Regions from separate parts of the Streptomyces sp. NBC_00654 genome, predicted to be linked through region 2. Evidence: riboswitches for the same ligand, from Rfam matches in the RefSeq annotation. Region 2 holds a riboswitch; the other holds the start of a gene.
The links. A riboswitch is a leader RNA that binds a small molecule or an ion and turns the genes downstream of it on or off. The one in region 2 is predicted to bind glycine.
Positions count from the first base shown of each region.

Region 1 (7,013 bases), on a different contig from region 2:
GAGGTGGACGAGGAGCAGCTCGACGAGTGGGAGTCGTACGGGCTGATCGTGGCCATGCCGGAGGGCGGCTACGACGCCGAGACGGTGACCGTGGCGAAACTTGTGGCGGATCTGGGCCGATTCGGTCTGGAACCTCGGCACCTGCGGGCCATGCGGGCCGCAGCGGACCGTGAGGCCGGGCTGATCGAACAGGTGGTCGCGCCCTTGCGCCGGCACCGGAATCCGCAGACCAGAGCCCATGCGGAGGCCACCGCGAAAGAGCTCGCCGAGCTTTCCGTGCGGCTGCACGCGGCCCTTGTCCAGACGGCTCTGCAGGTCCGGCTGCACTGACCTCGAGGGCGCCCGACTACCCAAACATGGCGAGCACGTCCTAGGGTTGCTGTGTGAACGAGCTCGACGTTGTCGGTGTCCGGGTGGAAATGCCCTCAAACCAGCCGATCGTTCTCCTGCGTGAAGTGGGAGGCGACCGGTACCTCCCCATTTGGATCGGTCCTGGGGAGGCGACCGCGATCGCCTTCGCCCAGCAGGGCATGGCTCCGGCCAGGCCGCTGACCCATGATCTTTTCAAGGATGTGCTCGAGGCCGTCGGCCAGGAGCTCACCGAGGTCCGCATCACGGACCTTCGCGAAGGTGTGTTCTACGCGGAGCTCGTCTTCGCCAGCGGGGTCGAGGTGAGTGCACGGCCGTCCGACGCCATAGCGCTCGCCCTGCGGACCGGAACGCCGATCTACGGCAGTGACGGGGTGCTGGACGATGCCGGGATCGCCATCCCCGACGAGCAGGAGGACGAGGTGGAGAAGTTCCGCGAGTTCCTCGACCAGATCTCTCCGGAGGACTTCGGCACCAACAGTCAGTGACCGTCCCGCAGGGGTGTCGTCAGCGCATCCGAAAAGCCTTTCCCGATAGTGAGGCACGGGAAACCACCCTCAGGGTGATTATCACTCGGCGTGCCGAGTGTGGCGATCGTTGACGCACCCCAAGTGACTGCCTACCTTCGAGTGGGCAGGTCAAGGACGGAGGTCGGCGTGAGAATCAGCGGCGACGGTACGGCAGCGGGTGGGCCGTATCCGCAGTACGGCAGTGCGGCCGACCACACCATCAGGCAACCGGTTCAGCCGGCTGCGGTGGCGGCGGACGGCGTGGCAGCAGCGAATGACATCGGCTATCGCGGACCGACGGCGTGCGCGGCGGCGGGGATCACCTACCGCCAGCTCGACTACTGGGCGCGTACGGGGCTGGTGGAGCCGAGCGTGCGTCCGGCCTACGGGTCGGGCACCCAGCGTCTCTACAGCTTCCGGGACGTGGTTCTCCTCAAGATCGTCAAGCGGTTCCTGGACACCGGGGTCGCCCTGCAGAACATCCGCACCACGGTCCAGCATCTGCGGGCCCGGGGGTTCCAGGACCTTGAGCGGATGACGCTCATGAGCGACGGTGCGACGGTCTACGAGTGTTCCTCGCCGGCCGAGGTCGTGGCGCTGCTCCAGGGTGGGCAGGGGGTCTTCGGGATCGCCGTCGGTGTCGTGTGGCGGGATGTGGACGCGGCGCTGTCCCAGCTGCACGGAGAGCGGGTCGACACCGGCGAGACGCTGGTCGGCAACAATCCCACCGACGAACTCGCGCGGCGGCGCAACCGAGCCGGATGACCGGCTGACACCATCGGCGACAGCGTGACGACTGCCCGGCCCCCGAGGGGTGCCGGGCAGTCGCGCTGTCGGTACCGTCGCGTTGTCAGTGCCGTAGGGCAGCATCGGATGTGTGAGAGCCGCGCCCACCATCCTCCATCTGGACATGGATGCCTTCTACGCCTCGGCGGAGCAGGCGTCCAAGCCGAGTCTGCGCGGCAAGCCGGTGGTCGTGGGCGGCCTGGGGCCGCGCGGAGTGGTCGCCACCGCGTCGTACGAGGCCCGGCGGCTGGGCGTGCACTCGGCGATGCCGACGGCGCAGGCCCGGCGGCTGGCACCGAACGCCGCGTATCTCGTGCCGCGCTTCTCGCTGTACCGGACGGTGAGCGACCAGGTGATGGAGCTGCTCGGCAGGCTGTCGCCGCTGGTGGAGCCGCTCAGCCTGGACGAGGCGTTCGTCGATCTGGAGGCGGGCGGCGTAGCCGACGACTCGGTGTCGGCCCGCGCCATGGGTGAGCAGCTGCGGGCAGCCATCCACGCGGTGACCGGGCTCAGCGGATCCGTGGGGCTCGCCGGCTCCAAGATGCTGGCCAAGATCGCCTCGGAGGAGGCCAAGCCGGACGGGCTCCTGCTCATCGAGCCGGGCAGCGAACGGGAGCTGCTGGCGCCCATGCCCGTACGGACCCTGCCGGGCGTCGGCCCCGCCACGGGGGACCACCTCCGCCGGGCCGGGATGACCACCGTCCATGACCTGGCCGAGGCCGGGGAGGCGGAGCTCGTACGGCTGGTGGGCAAGGCGCACGGTGTCTCGCTGCACCGGATGGCGCTGGGTCTGGACGATCGCCCCGTCGTGGCCGAGCGGGACGCCAAGTCCGTATCGGTCGAGGACACCTTCGATGTCGACCTGCACGACCGGGTGCGGGTGCGTGCGGAGGTGGAGCGGCTGGCGGACCGGTGTGTGGAGCGGCTGCGGGCCGCGGGGCGTTCCGGGCGCACGGTGGTCCTCAAGGTGCGCCGGTACGACTTCTCCACCCTGACCCGCTCCGAGACCCTCAGAGGGCCCACGGACGACCCCACAGTGGTCCGGGAGGCCGCGGCGAGACTCCTGGAGGCAGTGGACACCACCGGGGGCGTACGGCTGCTGGGAGTGGGCGTCACGGGGCTCGCCGACTACACCCAGGAGGACCTCTTCGCCCAGGCGGCCGATGCCCGGCACGCGGCCGAGGCGGAAGCGGGGGCCGAAGCCGGACCGGAGGTCCCGCCGGGCCCCGCGGGGGACGGCGAAGCACCGGACACCGTCCCCGCGGGGGAAGCGGAGGGGGAGGGCGCCGAGCTCCTCGCCGCCCGGCGCTGGCCCGCCGGCCATGACGTGCGCCACGGGACGCACGGCCACGGCTGGGTGCAGGGGAGCGGGGTGGGCCGGGTGACGGTCCGCTTCGAGGAGCCGGGCGGCGCACCGGGCCGGGTGCGTACGTTCCGTACCGACGACCCGGAGCTGCGGCCGGCCGACCCGCTGCCCCTGGTGCGCGACCCCGTGGACTACTCCTCCTGGCCCGCCAGCCTGCCGAAGTTCCGGTCCGGTCCGGTCTCCCCCGGGGGCGCGGAGTCCAGCCCGTAATGGCGGTAGAGCTGCAGTTCCTGCTCCGGGCTGAGGTGGCGGCCGACCCCGAAGTCCGGCGCGTCCTTGATCAACGCGCGGTCGAACGGGATCCGCAGCGAATCCTCGACGAATTCGCTCGGTTCGAGGGGGACGAAAGCGTCCCGGCTGAAGAGGCCGGTGCGTACGGCCGCCCACTCCGGGACACCCGTCGCATCATCGAGATAGACCTCGTCCACCGTTCCGATCCTGGTGCCCCTGCGGTCGAATGCCTTGCGGCCGATCAGGCTGCGCGGATCGATGTCGGTCTGCACGGTGCCTCCCACTGGTCGCAACTGCCTGGGTGGTGGTGACTACTCCACAAGCACTACAAAAGTGCAGATCCCGGGTGTCGGCCACTTGAGCAATCCGGAGCGAACCCCGCTGGTAGGCTGGCATATGGCTGCTGACCCCGTGCGGGAGAGTCCTCCGGTGCAGAATCCGGAGGCGCCGAAGGAGCAAATCCTCCCCGGAATCTCTCAGGCCCCCGTACCGCACGGACGAGGTCACTCTGGAAAGCAGGGCGGGTTCCGTTCCGTGCGGGCATGTGCCGGAACGGATCCCACCCTCACCGACGGTGAAAGCCGGTGCGCCGCGAGGCGGGCCGGTGAAGCTCTCAGGTTGAGATGACAGAGGGGGAGGCCGTTCGGGCACCCACGCCGCGGTGCCCCTCGCAGGTCGTGACAGACCAGGAGGCCTCCATCATGACCCCCCGTCGCACTCCGCTCTCCCAGCTGGAGCAGGGCATTCCGTTCGAGCAGCGCCACATAGGGCCCGATGGTGAGGCCCAGGCGAAGATGCTCGCCCAGGTCGGCTACGGCTCGCTCGACGAGCTCACCGCCGCCGCGGTGCCCGACGTGATCAAGAGCACGGAAGCCCTGAAGCTTCCGTCGGCCCGTACCGAGGCCGAGGTGCTGGCCGAGCTGCGTTCGCTCGCCGACCGCAATCAGGTGCTCGCGCCCATGATCGGGCTCGGCTACTACGGCACGTTCACCCCGCCGGTGATCCTGCGCAACGTCATGGAGAACCCCGCCTGGTACACGGCCTACACGCCGTACCAGCCGGAGATCTCCCAGGGGCGGCTCGAAGCGCTCCTCAACTTCCAGACGATGGTCGCCGAGCTGACCGGGCTGCCCACCTCCGGCGCCTCCCTGCTCGACGAGGGCACCGCGGCCGCCGAGGCCATGGCCCTGTCCCGCCGCGTCGGCAAGGTGAAGAACGGTGTCTTCCTGGTCGACGCCGACACCCTGCCGCAGACCGTCGCGGTGATCGAGACCCGCGCGGAGCCGACCGGTGTCGAGGTCGTCGTCGCCGACCTCACCGACGGCATCCCGGCAGATCTCGCCGAGCGCGGCGTCTTCGGTGTGCTGCTCCAGTACCCGGGCGCCTCCGGAGCCGTACGGGACCTCAAGCCCGTCATCGGGCAGGCCCACGAGCTCGGCGCGATCGTCACCGTGGCCGCCGACCTGCTCGCCCTGACCCTGCTCACCTCGCCCGGCGAGCTGGGCGCGGACATCGCCGTCGGTACCACCCAGCGCTTCGGCGTCCCGATGGGCTTCGGCGGACCGCACGCCGGCTTCATGGCCGTGCGCGAGAAGTTCGCCCGAAGCCTGCCCGGCCGGCTCGTCGGTGTCTCCGTCGACGCCGACGGCAACAAGGCGTACCGCCTGGCCCTCCAGACCCGCGAGCAGCACATCCGCCGCGAGAAGGCCACCAGCAACATCTGCACCGCCCAGGTGCTGCTCGCCGTCATGGCCGGGATGTACGCCGTCTACCACGGCCCCGAGGGCCTGCGGACGATCGCCCGGCGCACCCACCGCTACGCCGCGATCCTGGCCGAGGGCCTGCGGCGGGGCGGAGCCGATGTCGTGCACGGTGCGTTCTTCGACACGCTGACCGTGCGGGTTCCCGGCGGGGCCGCCGCCGTGGTCGCGGGCGCCCGTGAGCGTGGGGTCAACCTGCGCCTCGTCGACGCCGACCTGGTCTCCCTGGCCTGCGACGAGACCACGACCCGTACCCAGGTCGCCGCCGTATGGGCGGCCTTCGGCGCCGAGGGCGACGTCGAGGCGCTGGACGCGGTGGCCGCCGACACGCTGCCCGACGGGCTGCTGCGCGACGACGAGATCCTCGCGCACCCGGTCTTCCACCAGCACCGCTCCGAGACCGCGATGCTGCGCTACCTGCGCAAGCTCGCCGACCGGGACTACGCGCTGGACCGCGGCATGATCCCGCTCGGCTCCTGCACCATGAAGCTGAACGCGACCGCCGAGATGGAGTCGATCACCTGGCCCGAGTTCGGGGCGCTGCACCCCTTCGCGCCCGCCGAGCAGGCGCAGGGCTTCCTCACCCTCATCCGTGAGCTGGAGGAGCGGCTCGCCGAGGTCACCGGTTACGACGCCGTGTCGATCCAGCCGAACGCGGGTTCGCAGGGCGAGTTCGCCGGTCTGCTGGCCGTCCGGGCGTACCACCGGGCCAACGGCGACGAGGGGCGCACCGTCTGTCTGATCCCGTCCTCCGCCCACGGCACCAACGCCGCGAGCGCCGTCATGGCGGGCATGAAGGTCGTCGTCGTGAAGACCGCCGACGACGGCGAGGTCGACATCGAGGACCTGCGCGCCAAGATCGGGCAGTACCGCGACGAGCTCGCCGTGCTCATGATCACGTACCCCTCGACCCACGGTGTGTTCGAGGAGCATGTCGCCGCCATCTGCGGCGAGGTGCACGACGCGGGCGGTCAGGTCTACGTCGACGGCGCCAACCTCAACGCGCTGGTCGGTCTCGCGAAGCCCGGCAAGTTCGGCGGCGATGTCTCGCACCTGAACCTGCACAAGACCTTCTGCATCCCGCACGGCGGCGGCGGCCCCGGCGTCGGCCCGGTCGGTGTCCGGGCGCACCTCGCGCCCTACCTCCCCAACCACCCGCTCCAGCCCGCCGCGGGCCCGGAGACCGGTGTGGGCCCGATCTCGGCCGCCCCGTGGGGCTCGGCCGGCATCCTGCCGATCTCGTGGGCGTACGTCCGGCTGATGGGCGGCGAGGGTCTGAAGCGCGCGACGCAGGTCGCCGTGCTCGCGGCCAACTACATCGCCAAGCGCCTGGAGCCGCACTTCCCGATCCTGTACAACGGCCCGGCCGGACTGGTCGCGCACGAGTGCATCGTGGATCTGCGGCCGATCTCCAAGGCGACCGGAGTGAGCATCGACGATGTCGCCAAGCGCCTGATCGACTACGGCTTCCACTCGCCGACCATGTCGTTCCCGGTGGCCGGGACGCTGATGATCGAGCCGACCGAGAGCGAGAACCTCGCCGAGCTCGACCGTTTCTGCGACACCATGATCGCCATCCGCGGCGAGATCGAGAAGGTCGCCTCCGGTGAGTGGAGCGCGGACGACAACCCGCTGAGCAACGCCCCGCACACGGCGGCGGCGCTCGGTGGCGCATGGGATCACGCCTACAGCCGTGAAGAGGCCGTCTTCCCGGCCGGAGTCTCGGCCGCGGACAAGTACTGGCCGCCGGTGCGCCGGATCGACGGTGCCTTCGGCGACCGCAACCTGGTCTGCTCCTGCCCGCCGCTGGACGAGTACGACAACTGACCGAAGGTGTAGGCGCGTTGCGGACATGCGTCGGGGCCGGTGCGGAGATCTCTCCGGGCCGGCCCCCTTCGTACGTGCGGGATCAGGCGGCCTTCACCACCCGGTCGGCGCCCAGCGGCCGGTGCGGGGCGATGATCTGCCCGTCCGGGAGCAGCTCGCCGGTGT
Region 1 covers NZ_JAPEOB010000002.1:1,183,275-1,190,287, reverse strand. Annotated here, with positions in the region: gene OHA98_RS25585 (MerR family transcriptional regulator) at 1-330, shown strand, start outside; gene OHA98_RS25580 (bifunctional nuclease family protein) at 384-857, shown strand; gene OHA98_RS25575 (MerR family transcriptional regulator) at 1,026-1,643, shown strand; gene OHA98_RS25570 (DNA polymerase IV) at 1,756-3,240, shown strand; gene OHA98_RS25565 (PRC-barrel domain-containing protein) at 3,162-3,533, opposite strand; glycine riboswitch at 3,666-3,763, shown strand; gene gcvP (aminomethyl-transferring glycine dehydrogenase) at 3,963-6,848, shown strand; gene OHA98_RS25555 (DUF5999 family protein) at 6,931-7,013, opposite strand, start outside.
Region 1: linked by a shared signal. The riboswitch ahead of gcvP (aminomethyl-transferring glycine dehydrogenase) and the one ahead of gcvT (glycine cleavage system aminomethyltransferase GcvT) in region 2 are both predicted to bind glycine.

Region 2 (7,013 bases):
CAGGGGTCCGGCGGGCAGCCGGTCGAGGCCGGTGGCGATACGGCGCAGGTCCAGCCAGGGAATACCGACGCCGCCGCCCGGGGCATGCGGGTTGAGCCAGATTCCCCAGCGGTCGGGGAACAGGGCGCGGGCGATGTCGCGGCCGGTGACGAGCTCGTGGGCCCGGTTCCAGCCGCTGGCGGAGAGCTCCTGGGCGGAGGTCACGCACGGGGCGTATCCCTGGCCGTCGATCTCCATGTTCCCGTACTGGGCGTCGGGCGAACCGGCCGTGCCGTGCCAGAGGAGCATCCAGATCCGGCCGTCGGCGAGGGCCGCCAGCAGCGCCTCGTAGGCGTCGTAGCGCCCGGGGGTCACCTGGCGCAGCATGTGCTCGACCTGCCCGGCCGCCGCAGTGCCTGCACTCACCCTGTGTTCCGCCCCTCATCGATCCGCTGTGTCGCGTCCCCGCTCCCGGGCACACGGGAGCGACCCCGCCATCAAACCAGCTTATGCGCCGCCGCTGACACCGACTTGACGCCAAGGATCGACGTCGCCACCCGGCAACGACGGTTGACCCCGACCCCGGGTGTGGCCGGCACCCTCGCCGGCGGTGCGGTCAAAGCCCCTCACACCGGTGGATCAGTGCCCCTCACGCCGGTAGAACGGCCGGACCTTCTCCCGCATCCAGTCGCCGACGAGGTCCTGGGCCACATCGAGCAGGACCAGGTTGACGGGCCACGGCACCTGGACCCGGCCCAGCGCCCGGCCCAGCGCGTCCATCGGGGCGCTCTGTCCCGCGCCGTCCCAGGTGGCGAACTCGACGCCGATGAAAAGGACGGGGTCGCCGCCCTCGATGCTGGCGAGCGTCCGGCGGGCGGTGCTCACCACGCCGCTCTCCTGGAACTCCCCGGCCACCGCGGCGAGGAAGTCGACGGGTTCCTCCTGCCAGTCGGGCTCGAACAGGCGGACCCGGGCGCCGCTCGCGGGCCCGTCCAGGGGCGTGCGGCCGGCCCGGCAGAGCTCGGCGACAGCGGGGGGCGGCAGTGGCACGCCGACCGCGCCGCCCGGGTTCACGGCTATCCCGACCTGCGGCGGCAGTCCGCGGGCGAAGTCCCGGGCGGGCGCCACGGTGAAGGACATCTGGGTGCCGACGCAGCCGAGGAACTGCGATTCGGAGCTGAACACGGGGACGTAGGCGACGCCGTCGATCTCCATCATCGGCAGGTCGAGATCGGGGCTTTCGGGACTGCCGCCGTTGGGCAGCGGCACCCAGAGCGCGCTGCGGCCGAGCACCTCGACGAGCCGGCCGCCCGCCTCCGGGACTCCGATCGAGGCGGCGAGCACCTCTTCGAGCTCATTGGCCGGCCATCCCTGGTGCGGATATGTCTGTGCCGGTACCGGAATGTCCACTGCCCCTGTGTCCCTCTCTCGACCTGCGTTCCGGCGGAAACCCTAGCCTCCCGGGTCCACTGCCCGGCGGCGTGTCCGACGGCGTGCCCGCCCGCCGTCCGGCAGCCGGACGGCCCGGCGGGCGCCCGCCGGCCGTGAGCCCGCCGGCGGTGCGCCTGCGTACGGGGCCCGCGCGTGACGCCCGCCCCGCTCGGCCCCCGTACGCCCCGCTCGGCCCCGTACGCCCCGCGAGCCCTACTCGTCCGCGAACGAGATCCGGCCGAGCACCCCCGCCGCCTCACGGTCCAGCAGCACCGCCGAGGCGCATCCCGGGGGCAGCAGACCCCGCTCCGTGTCGTGCAGCAGCCGGCCGACCGAGCGCCGGTGCCGGGAGAAGGCGTACCCGGAGACGCCCCGGCCGCGCTCGCGCTGCCCTTCCCGCGCCACCTTGGGCGTGACGTCGAGCAGGACGAGGTGGAGGGTGCGGACCCGCCGCCGGGCGTCCCGGGCCAGCCAGCGGCGCACCCAGGCCTGGGTGCCGCAGTCGTGCACCACGACGGACTCGCCGGAGCGGAGTGCCCGCCACAGCCCGTAGTAGTGGGCCACCCGGACCAGCGGGCGGTAGAGGGCGTACGGGAGTAAGCGGGGCAGGGCCCCGGCCCAGGTGTCCCGGGTGTTCTGGGAATCGATGGCGCGGTCCGTGACGGCCCGCCGGATCAGTGTCGACTTTCCGCTTCCGGGCAGCCCGGAGACCACCACGAGATCGCCGGACGCGAAGTCCAGGCTGTGCGGGCTGCGCCCGGCGCGCCCCCGGAGGTCACGTACCACCGGCGCGTGCGTGCCCAGCATTTCCCGGGCGGGTGCGCCCGGCTGCGCAGGCATCGCGCCGTGCGCGACCCCCGCGGTCGTCGCGTACCGCTGCAAGTCCATCGCCCTCCCCCTGTCGGGTCACCCACACCTGCCCAAGAAGTGTAAAGAAAAGGTAATGCGGCACAACCGGGCCTGCGGCCCGTGTCGGGTGGGAGACCGGACGCCCCACTCTTCCGCAAGCCGTGCGATGATGACCCCGCCAACTGCATACCGGCCGTTTGAATCCGCGCGGGAGAGTTCCGGTCACTGTGTGTACCGGGCGCCGAAGGAGCAAGTTCCTCCCTTGAATCTCTCAGGCCCCGTACCGCGTGGATGAGGCAGATCTGAAAAGCGAGCCGCCCGGCGGCTCCACCCAAGGTGCAAGCCGAACCCGGCGAGGGCTGACCCCCTTCAGGGCCTTTCGGCGAACCTCTCAGGTTCCGATGACAGATGGGGAGGGATCGTCCTCTGTCGTCATGCCCTGGAGCCGAATCCATGAGCAACGCCCCCCGTCTCACCGCCCTGGACGCCCTGCACCGTTCGCTGGGCGCCACCATGACCGACTTCGCCGGCTGGGACATGCCGCTGCGGTACGCGAGCGAGCGCGACGAGCACAACGCCGTACGCACCCGGGCGGGTCTCTTCGACCTGTCCCACATGGGTGAGATCACGGTCACCGGGCCGCAGGCCGCCGCCTTCCTGAGCTACGCGCTGGTGGGCAACATCGCCACCGTCGGCGCCGGCCGCGCCCGCTACACGATGATCGTCGGGAGCGACGGCGGCATCCTGGACGACCTGATCGTCTACCGGCTGGGCGAGACCGAGTACATGGTCGTCGCCAACGCGGGCAACGCGCAGATCGTGCTGGACGCGCTGCGGGACCGGGTGGCCGGTTTCGACGCCGAGGTGCGCGACGACCGTGACGCGTACGCGCTGCTCGCCGTGCAGGGCCCGGAGTCGCCCGCGATCATGAAGGCCGTCACGGACGCCGACCTGGACGGGCTGAAGTACTACGCGGGCCTGCCCGGCACGGTCGCCGGGGTGCCCGCGCTGATCGCCCGTACCGGCTACACCGGCGAGGACGGCTTCGAGCTGTTCGTGGCCCCCGAGCACGCCGAGCAGCTGTGGCGGGCGCTCACCGAGGCCGGTACGGCGCACGGCCTGATCCCCTGCGGGCTCTCCTGCCGTGACACGCTCCGCCTGGAGGCGGGCATGCCGCTGTACGGGCACGAGCTGACGACCGCGCTGACCCCGTTCGACGCGGGCCTGGGCCGGGTCGTGAAGTTCGAGAAGGAGGGCGACTTCGTCGGGCGCGAGGCCCTCGTGGCCGCCGCCGCGCGCGCCGAGACCGCCCCGCCCCGCAAGCTCGTCGGCCTGATCGCCGAGGGCCGCCGGGTCCCGCGCGCCGGATTCCAGGTCGTCGCGGGCGGCGAGGTGATCGGCGAGGTCACCTCCGGCGCCCCGTCGCCCACCCTGGGCAGGCCGATCGCCATGGCGTACGTGGACGCGGCGTTCGCCGCGCCCGGCACCGAGGGCGTCGGCGTGGACATCCGCGGCACGCACGAGCCCTACGAGGTCGTCGCCCTGCCGTTCTACAAGCGCGAGAAGTGACATTCCGGGCATCGCACCGCCCCGGAAGTGACGTAATCGCGTCTCACACCGTAAGACCACCGTTCATCAGCACTCCCCCGCGTACAGGAGAATTCAGGTCATGAGCAACCCCCAGCAGCTGCGGTACAGCAAGGAGCACGAGTGGCTGTCGGCCGTCGAGGACGGTGTCGCCACGATCGGTATCACCGAGTACGCGGCCAACGCGCTCGGTGACGTCGTCTACGCGCAGCTCCCCGACGTCGGCGACACGGTGACCGCGGGCGAGACCTGCGGCGAGCTGGAGTCGACCAAGTCGGTCAGCGACCTGTACTCCCCCATCACGGGTGAGGTCGTCGCGGCGAACCAGGACGTCGTGGACGACCCGTCGCTGGTGAACTCCGCTCCGTTCGAGGGCGGCTGGCTGTTCAAGGTACGGGTGGCGGAGGAGCCGGACGACCTGCTCTCCGCCGACGAATACACCGCGTTCTCCGGCAACTGAGACCCTAGGGATCCCCTGATGTCGCTTCTCAACTCCTCCCTCCACGAGCTGGACCCGGACGTCGCCGCAGCCGTCGACGCCGAGCTCCACCGTCAGCAGTCCACCCTCGAAATGATCGCCTCGGAGAACTTCGCTCCGGTCGCCGTCATGGAGGCCCAGGGCTCCGTCCTCACCAACAAGTACGCCGAGGGCTACCCCGGCCGCCGCTACTACGGCGGCTGTGAGCACGTCGACGTGGTCGAGCAGATCGCGATCGACCGGATCAAGGCCCTGTTCGGCGCCGAGGCCGCGAACGTCCAGCCGCACTCCGGTGCGCAGGCGAACGCCGCCGCGATGTTCGCGCTGCTGAAGCCGGGCGACACGATCATGGGCCTGAACCTGGCCCACGGCGGTCACCTGACCCACGGCATGAAGATCAACTTCTCCGGCAAGCTCTACAACGTGGTCCCGTACCACGTCGACGACACCGGCACCGTGGACATGGCCGAGGTCGAGCGCCTGGCCAAGGAGACCAAGCCGAAGCTGATCGTCGCGGGCTGGTCCGCCTACCCGCGCCAGCTCGACTTCGCCGCCTTCCGCCGCATCGCGGACGAGGTCGGCGCGTACCTGATGGTCGACATGGCGCACTTCGCGGGCCTGGTGGCCGCGGGTCTGCACCCCAACCCGGTGCCGCACGCCCATGTCGTCACGACCACCACGCACAAGACCCTCGGCGGTCCGCGCGGTGGCGTCATCCTGTCGACGCAGGAGCTCGCCAAGAAGATCAACTCGGCGGTCTTCCCCGGTCAGCAGGGTGGCCCGCTGGAGCACGTGATCGCGGCCAAGGCGGTCTCGTTCAAGGTCGCGGCGACCGAGGAGTTCAAGGAGCGCCAGCAGCGCACCCTGGACGGCGCCCGCATCCTCGCCGAGCGTCTGGTGCAGCCGGACGTCACCGAGGCCGGCGTCTCCGTCCTGTCCGGCGGCACGGACGTGCACCTGGTCCTCGTCGACCTGCGCGACTCCGAGCTGGACGGCCAGCAGGCCGAGGACCGCCTCCACGAGGTCGGCATCACGGTCAACCGGAACGCGGTCCCGAACGACCCGCGGCCGCCGATGGTCACCTCGGGTCTGCGGATCGGCACCCCGGCCCTGGCGACCCGCGGTTTCCAGAACGAGGACTTCACCGAGGTGGCGGAGATCATCGCCGCCGCGCTGAAGCCGTCGTACGACGCCGCCGGCCTGAAGGCCCGTGTCACGGCACTTGCCGAGAAGTTCCCGCTGTACCCCGGTCTGAAGTAGTCCGGAAGCAGTTCGCACGTTTCGGGCGGGGCACCACGCACACTGGACAGTGAGCGCGGTGCCCCCACCCTTGTCCTCGCTCTTCGGGCCGACCCGGCCCGTACCGCACCACCCGGCAGACAACGGCGTCTTCCCACCCTTAGGAGTCATCCCGTGGCCATCTCGGTCTTCGACCTGTTCTCGGTCGGTATCGGCCCGTCCAGCTCCCACACGGTGGGACCGATGCGCGCCGCCCGGATGTTCGCGCGCCGCCTGAAGAACGAGGGCCTGCTGGCCCACACCGCCTCGATACGGGCCGAGCTGTACGGTTCGCTCGGCGCGACCGGCCACGGGCACGGCACGCCCAAGGCGGTCCTGCTCGGCCTGGAGGGCGAGTCGCCCCGCACCGTCGATGTGGAGTCCGCCGACGCCCGCGTCGAGGAGATCCGCGCCACCGGCCGGATCAACCTGCTCGGGGCGCACGAGATCCCCTTCGACGCCGACGAGCAGCTGGTCCTGCACCGCCGCAAGGCCCTGCCGTACCACGCCAACGGCATGACGATCTTCGCGTACGACCACGAGGGCGCCCCGCTCCTGGAGAAGACCTACTACTCCGTCGGCGGCGGCTTCGTCGTGGACGAGGACGCGGTCCAGGGCGAGAACCCGATCGTCCCGGACGACACCGCCCTCAAGCACCCCTTCCGCACCGGCGACGAGCTGCTGCGGCTCTCCGGCGAAACCGGCCTGTCCATCTCCTCGCTGATGCTGGAGAACGAGAAGGCCTGGCGCACCGAGGACGAGATCCGCTCGGGTCTGCTGGACATCTGGCGCGTCATGCAGGCCTGTGTCTCGCGCGGCATGTCCCGCGAGGGCATCCTCCCCGGCGGCCTGAAGGTCCGCCGCCGCGCCGCGAACTCCGCCCGCCAGCTGCGCGCCGAGGGCGACCCGCAGGCCCACGCGATGGAGTGGATCACCCTCTACGCGATGGCGGTCAACGAGGAGAACGCGGCGGGCGGCCGCGTCGTCACGGCCCCCACCAACGGCGCCGCGGGCATCATCCCCGCCGTCCTGCACTACTACATGAACTTCGCGGCCGGCGGCTGCACCGAGGCCGAGAAGGAGGACAGCGTCGTCCGCTTCCTGCTCGCCGCCGGAGCCATCGGCATGCTCTTCAAGGAGAACGCCTCCATCTCCGGCGCCGAGGTCGGCTGCCAGGGCGAGGTCGGCTCCGCCTGCTCCATGGCCGCGGGCGCGCTGGCCGAGGTCCTCGGCGGCTCCCCCGAGCAGGTCGAGAACGCCGCCGAGATCGGCATGGAACACAACCTCGGCCTGACCTGCGACCCGGTCGGCGGCCTGGTCCAGATCCCGTGCATCGAGCGCAACGGCATGGCGGCCGTCAAGGCGGTCACCGCGGCGAAGATGGCGCTGCGCGGCGACGGCAGCCACAAGG
Region 2 covers NZ_JAPEOB010000001.1:2,034,489-2,041,501, reverse strand. Annotated here, with positions in the region: gene OHA98_RS08905 (enhanced serine sensitivity protein SseB C-terminal domain-containing protein) at 1-366, opposite strand, end outside; gene OHA98_RS08900 (enhanced serine sensitivity protein SseB) at 619-1,389, opposite strand; gene OHA98_RS08895 (AAA family ATPase) at 1,624-2,298, opposite strand; glycine riboswitch at 2,458-2,555, shown strand; gene gcvT (glycine cleavage system aminomethyltransferase GcvT) at 2,713-3,828, shown strand; gene gcvH (glycine cleavage system protein GcvH) at 3,929-4,306, shown strand; gene glyA (serine hydroxymethyltransferase) at 4,325-5,584, shown strand; gene OHA98_RS08875 (L-serine ammonia-lyase) at 5,738-7,013, shown strand, end outside.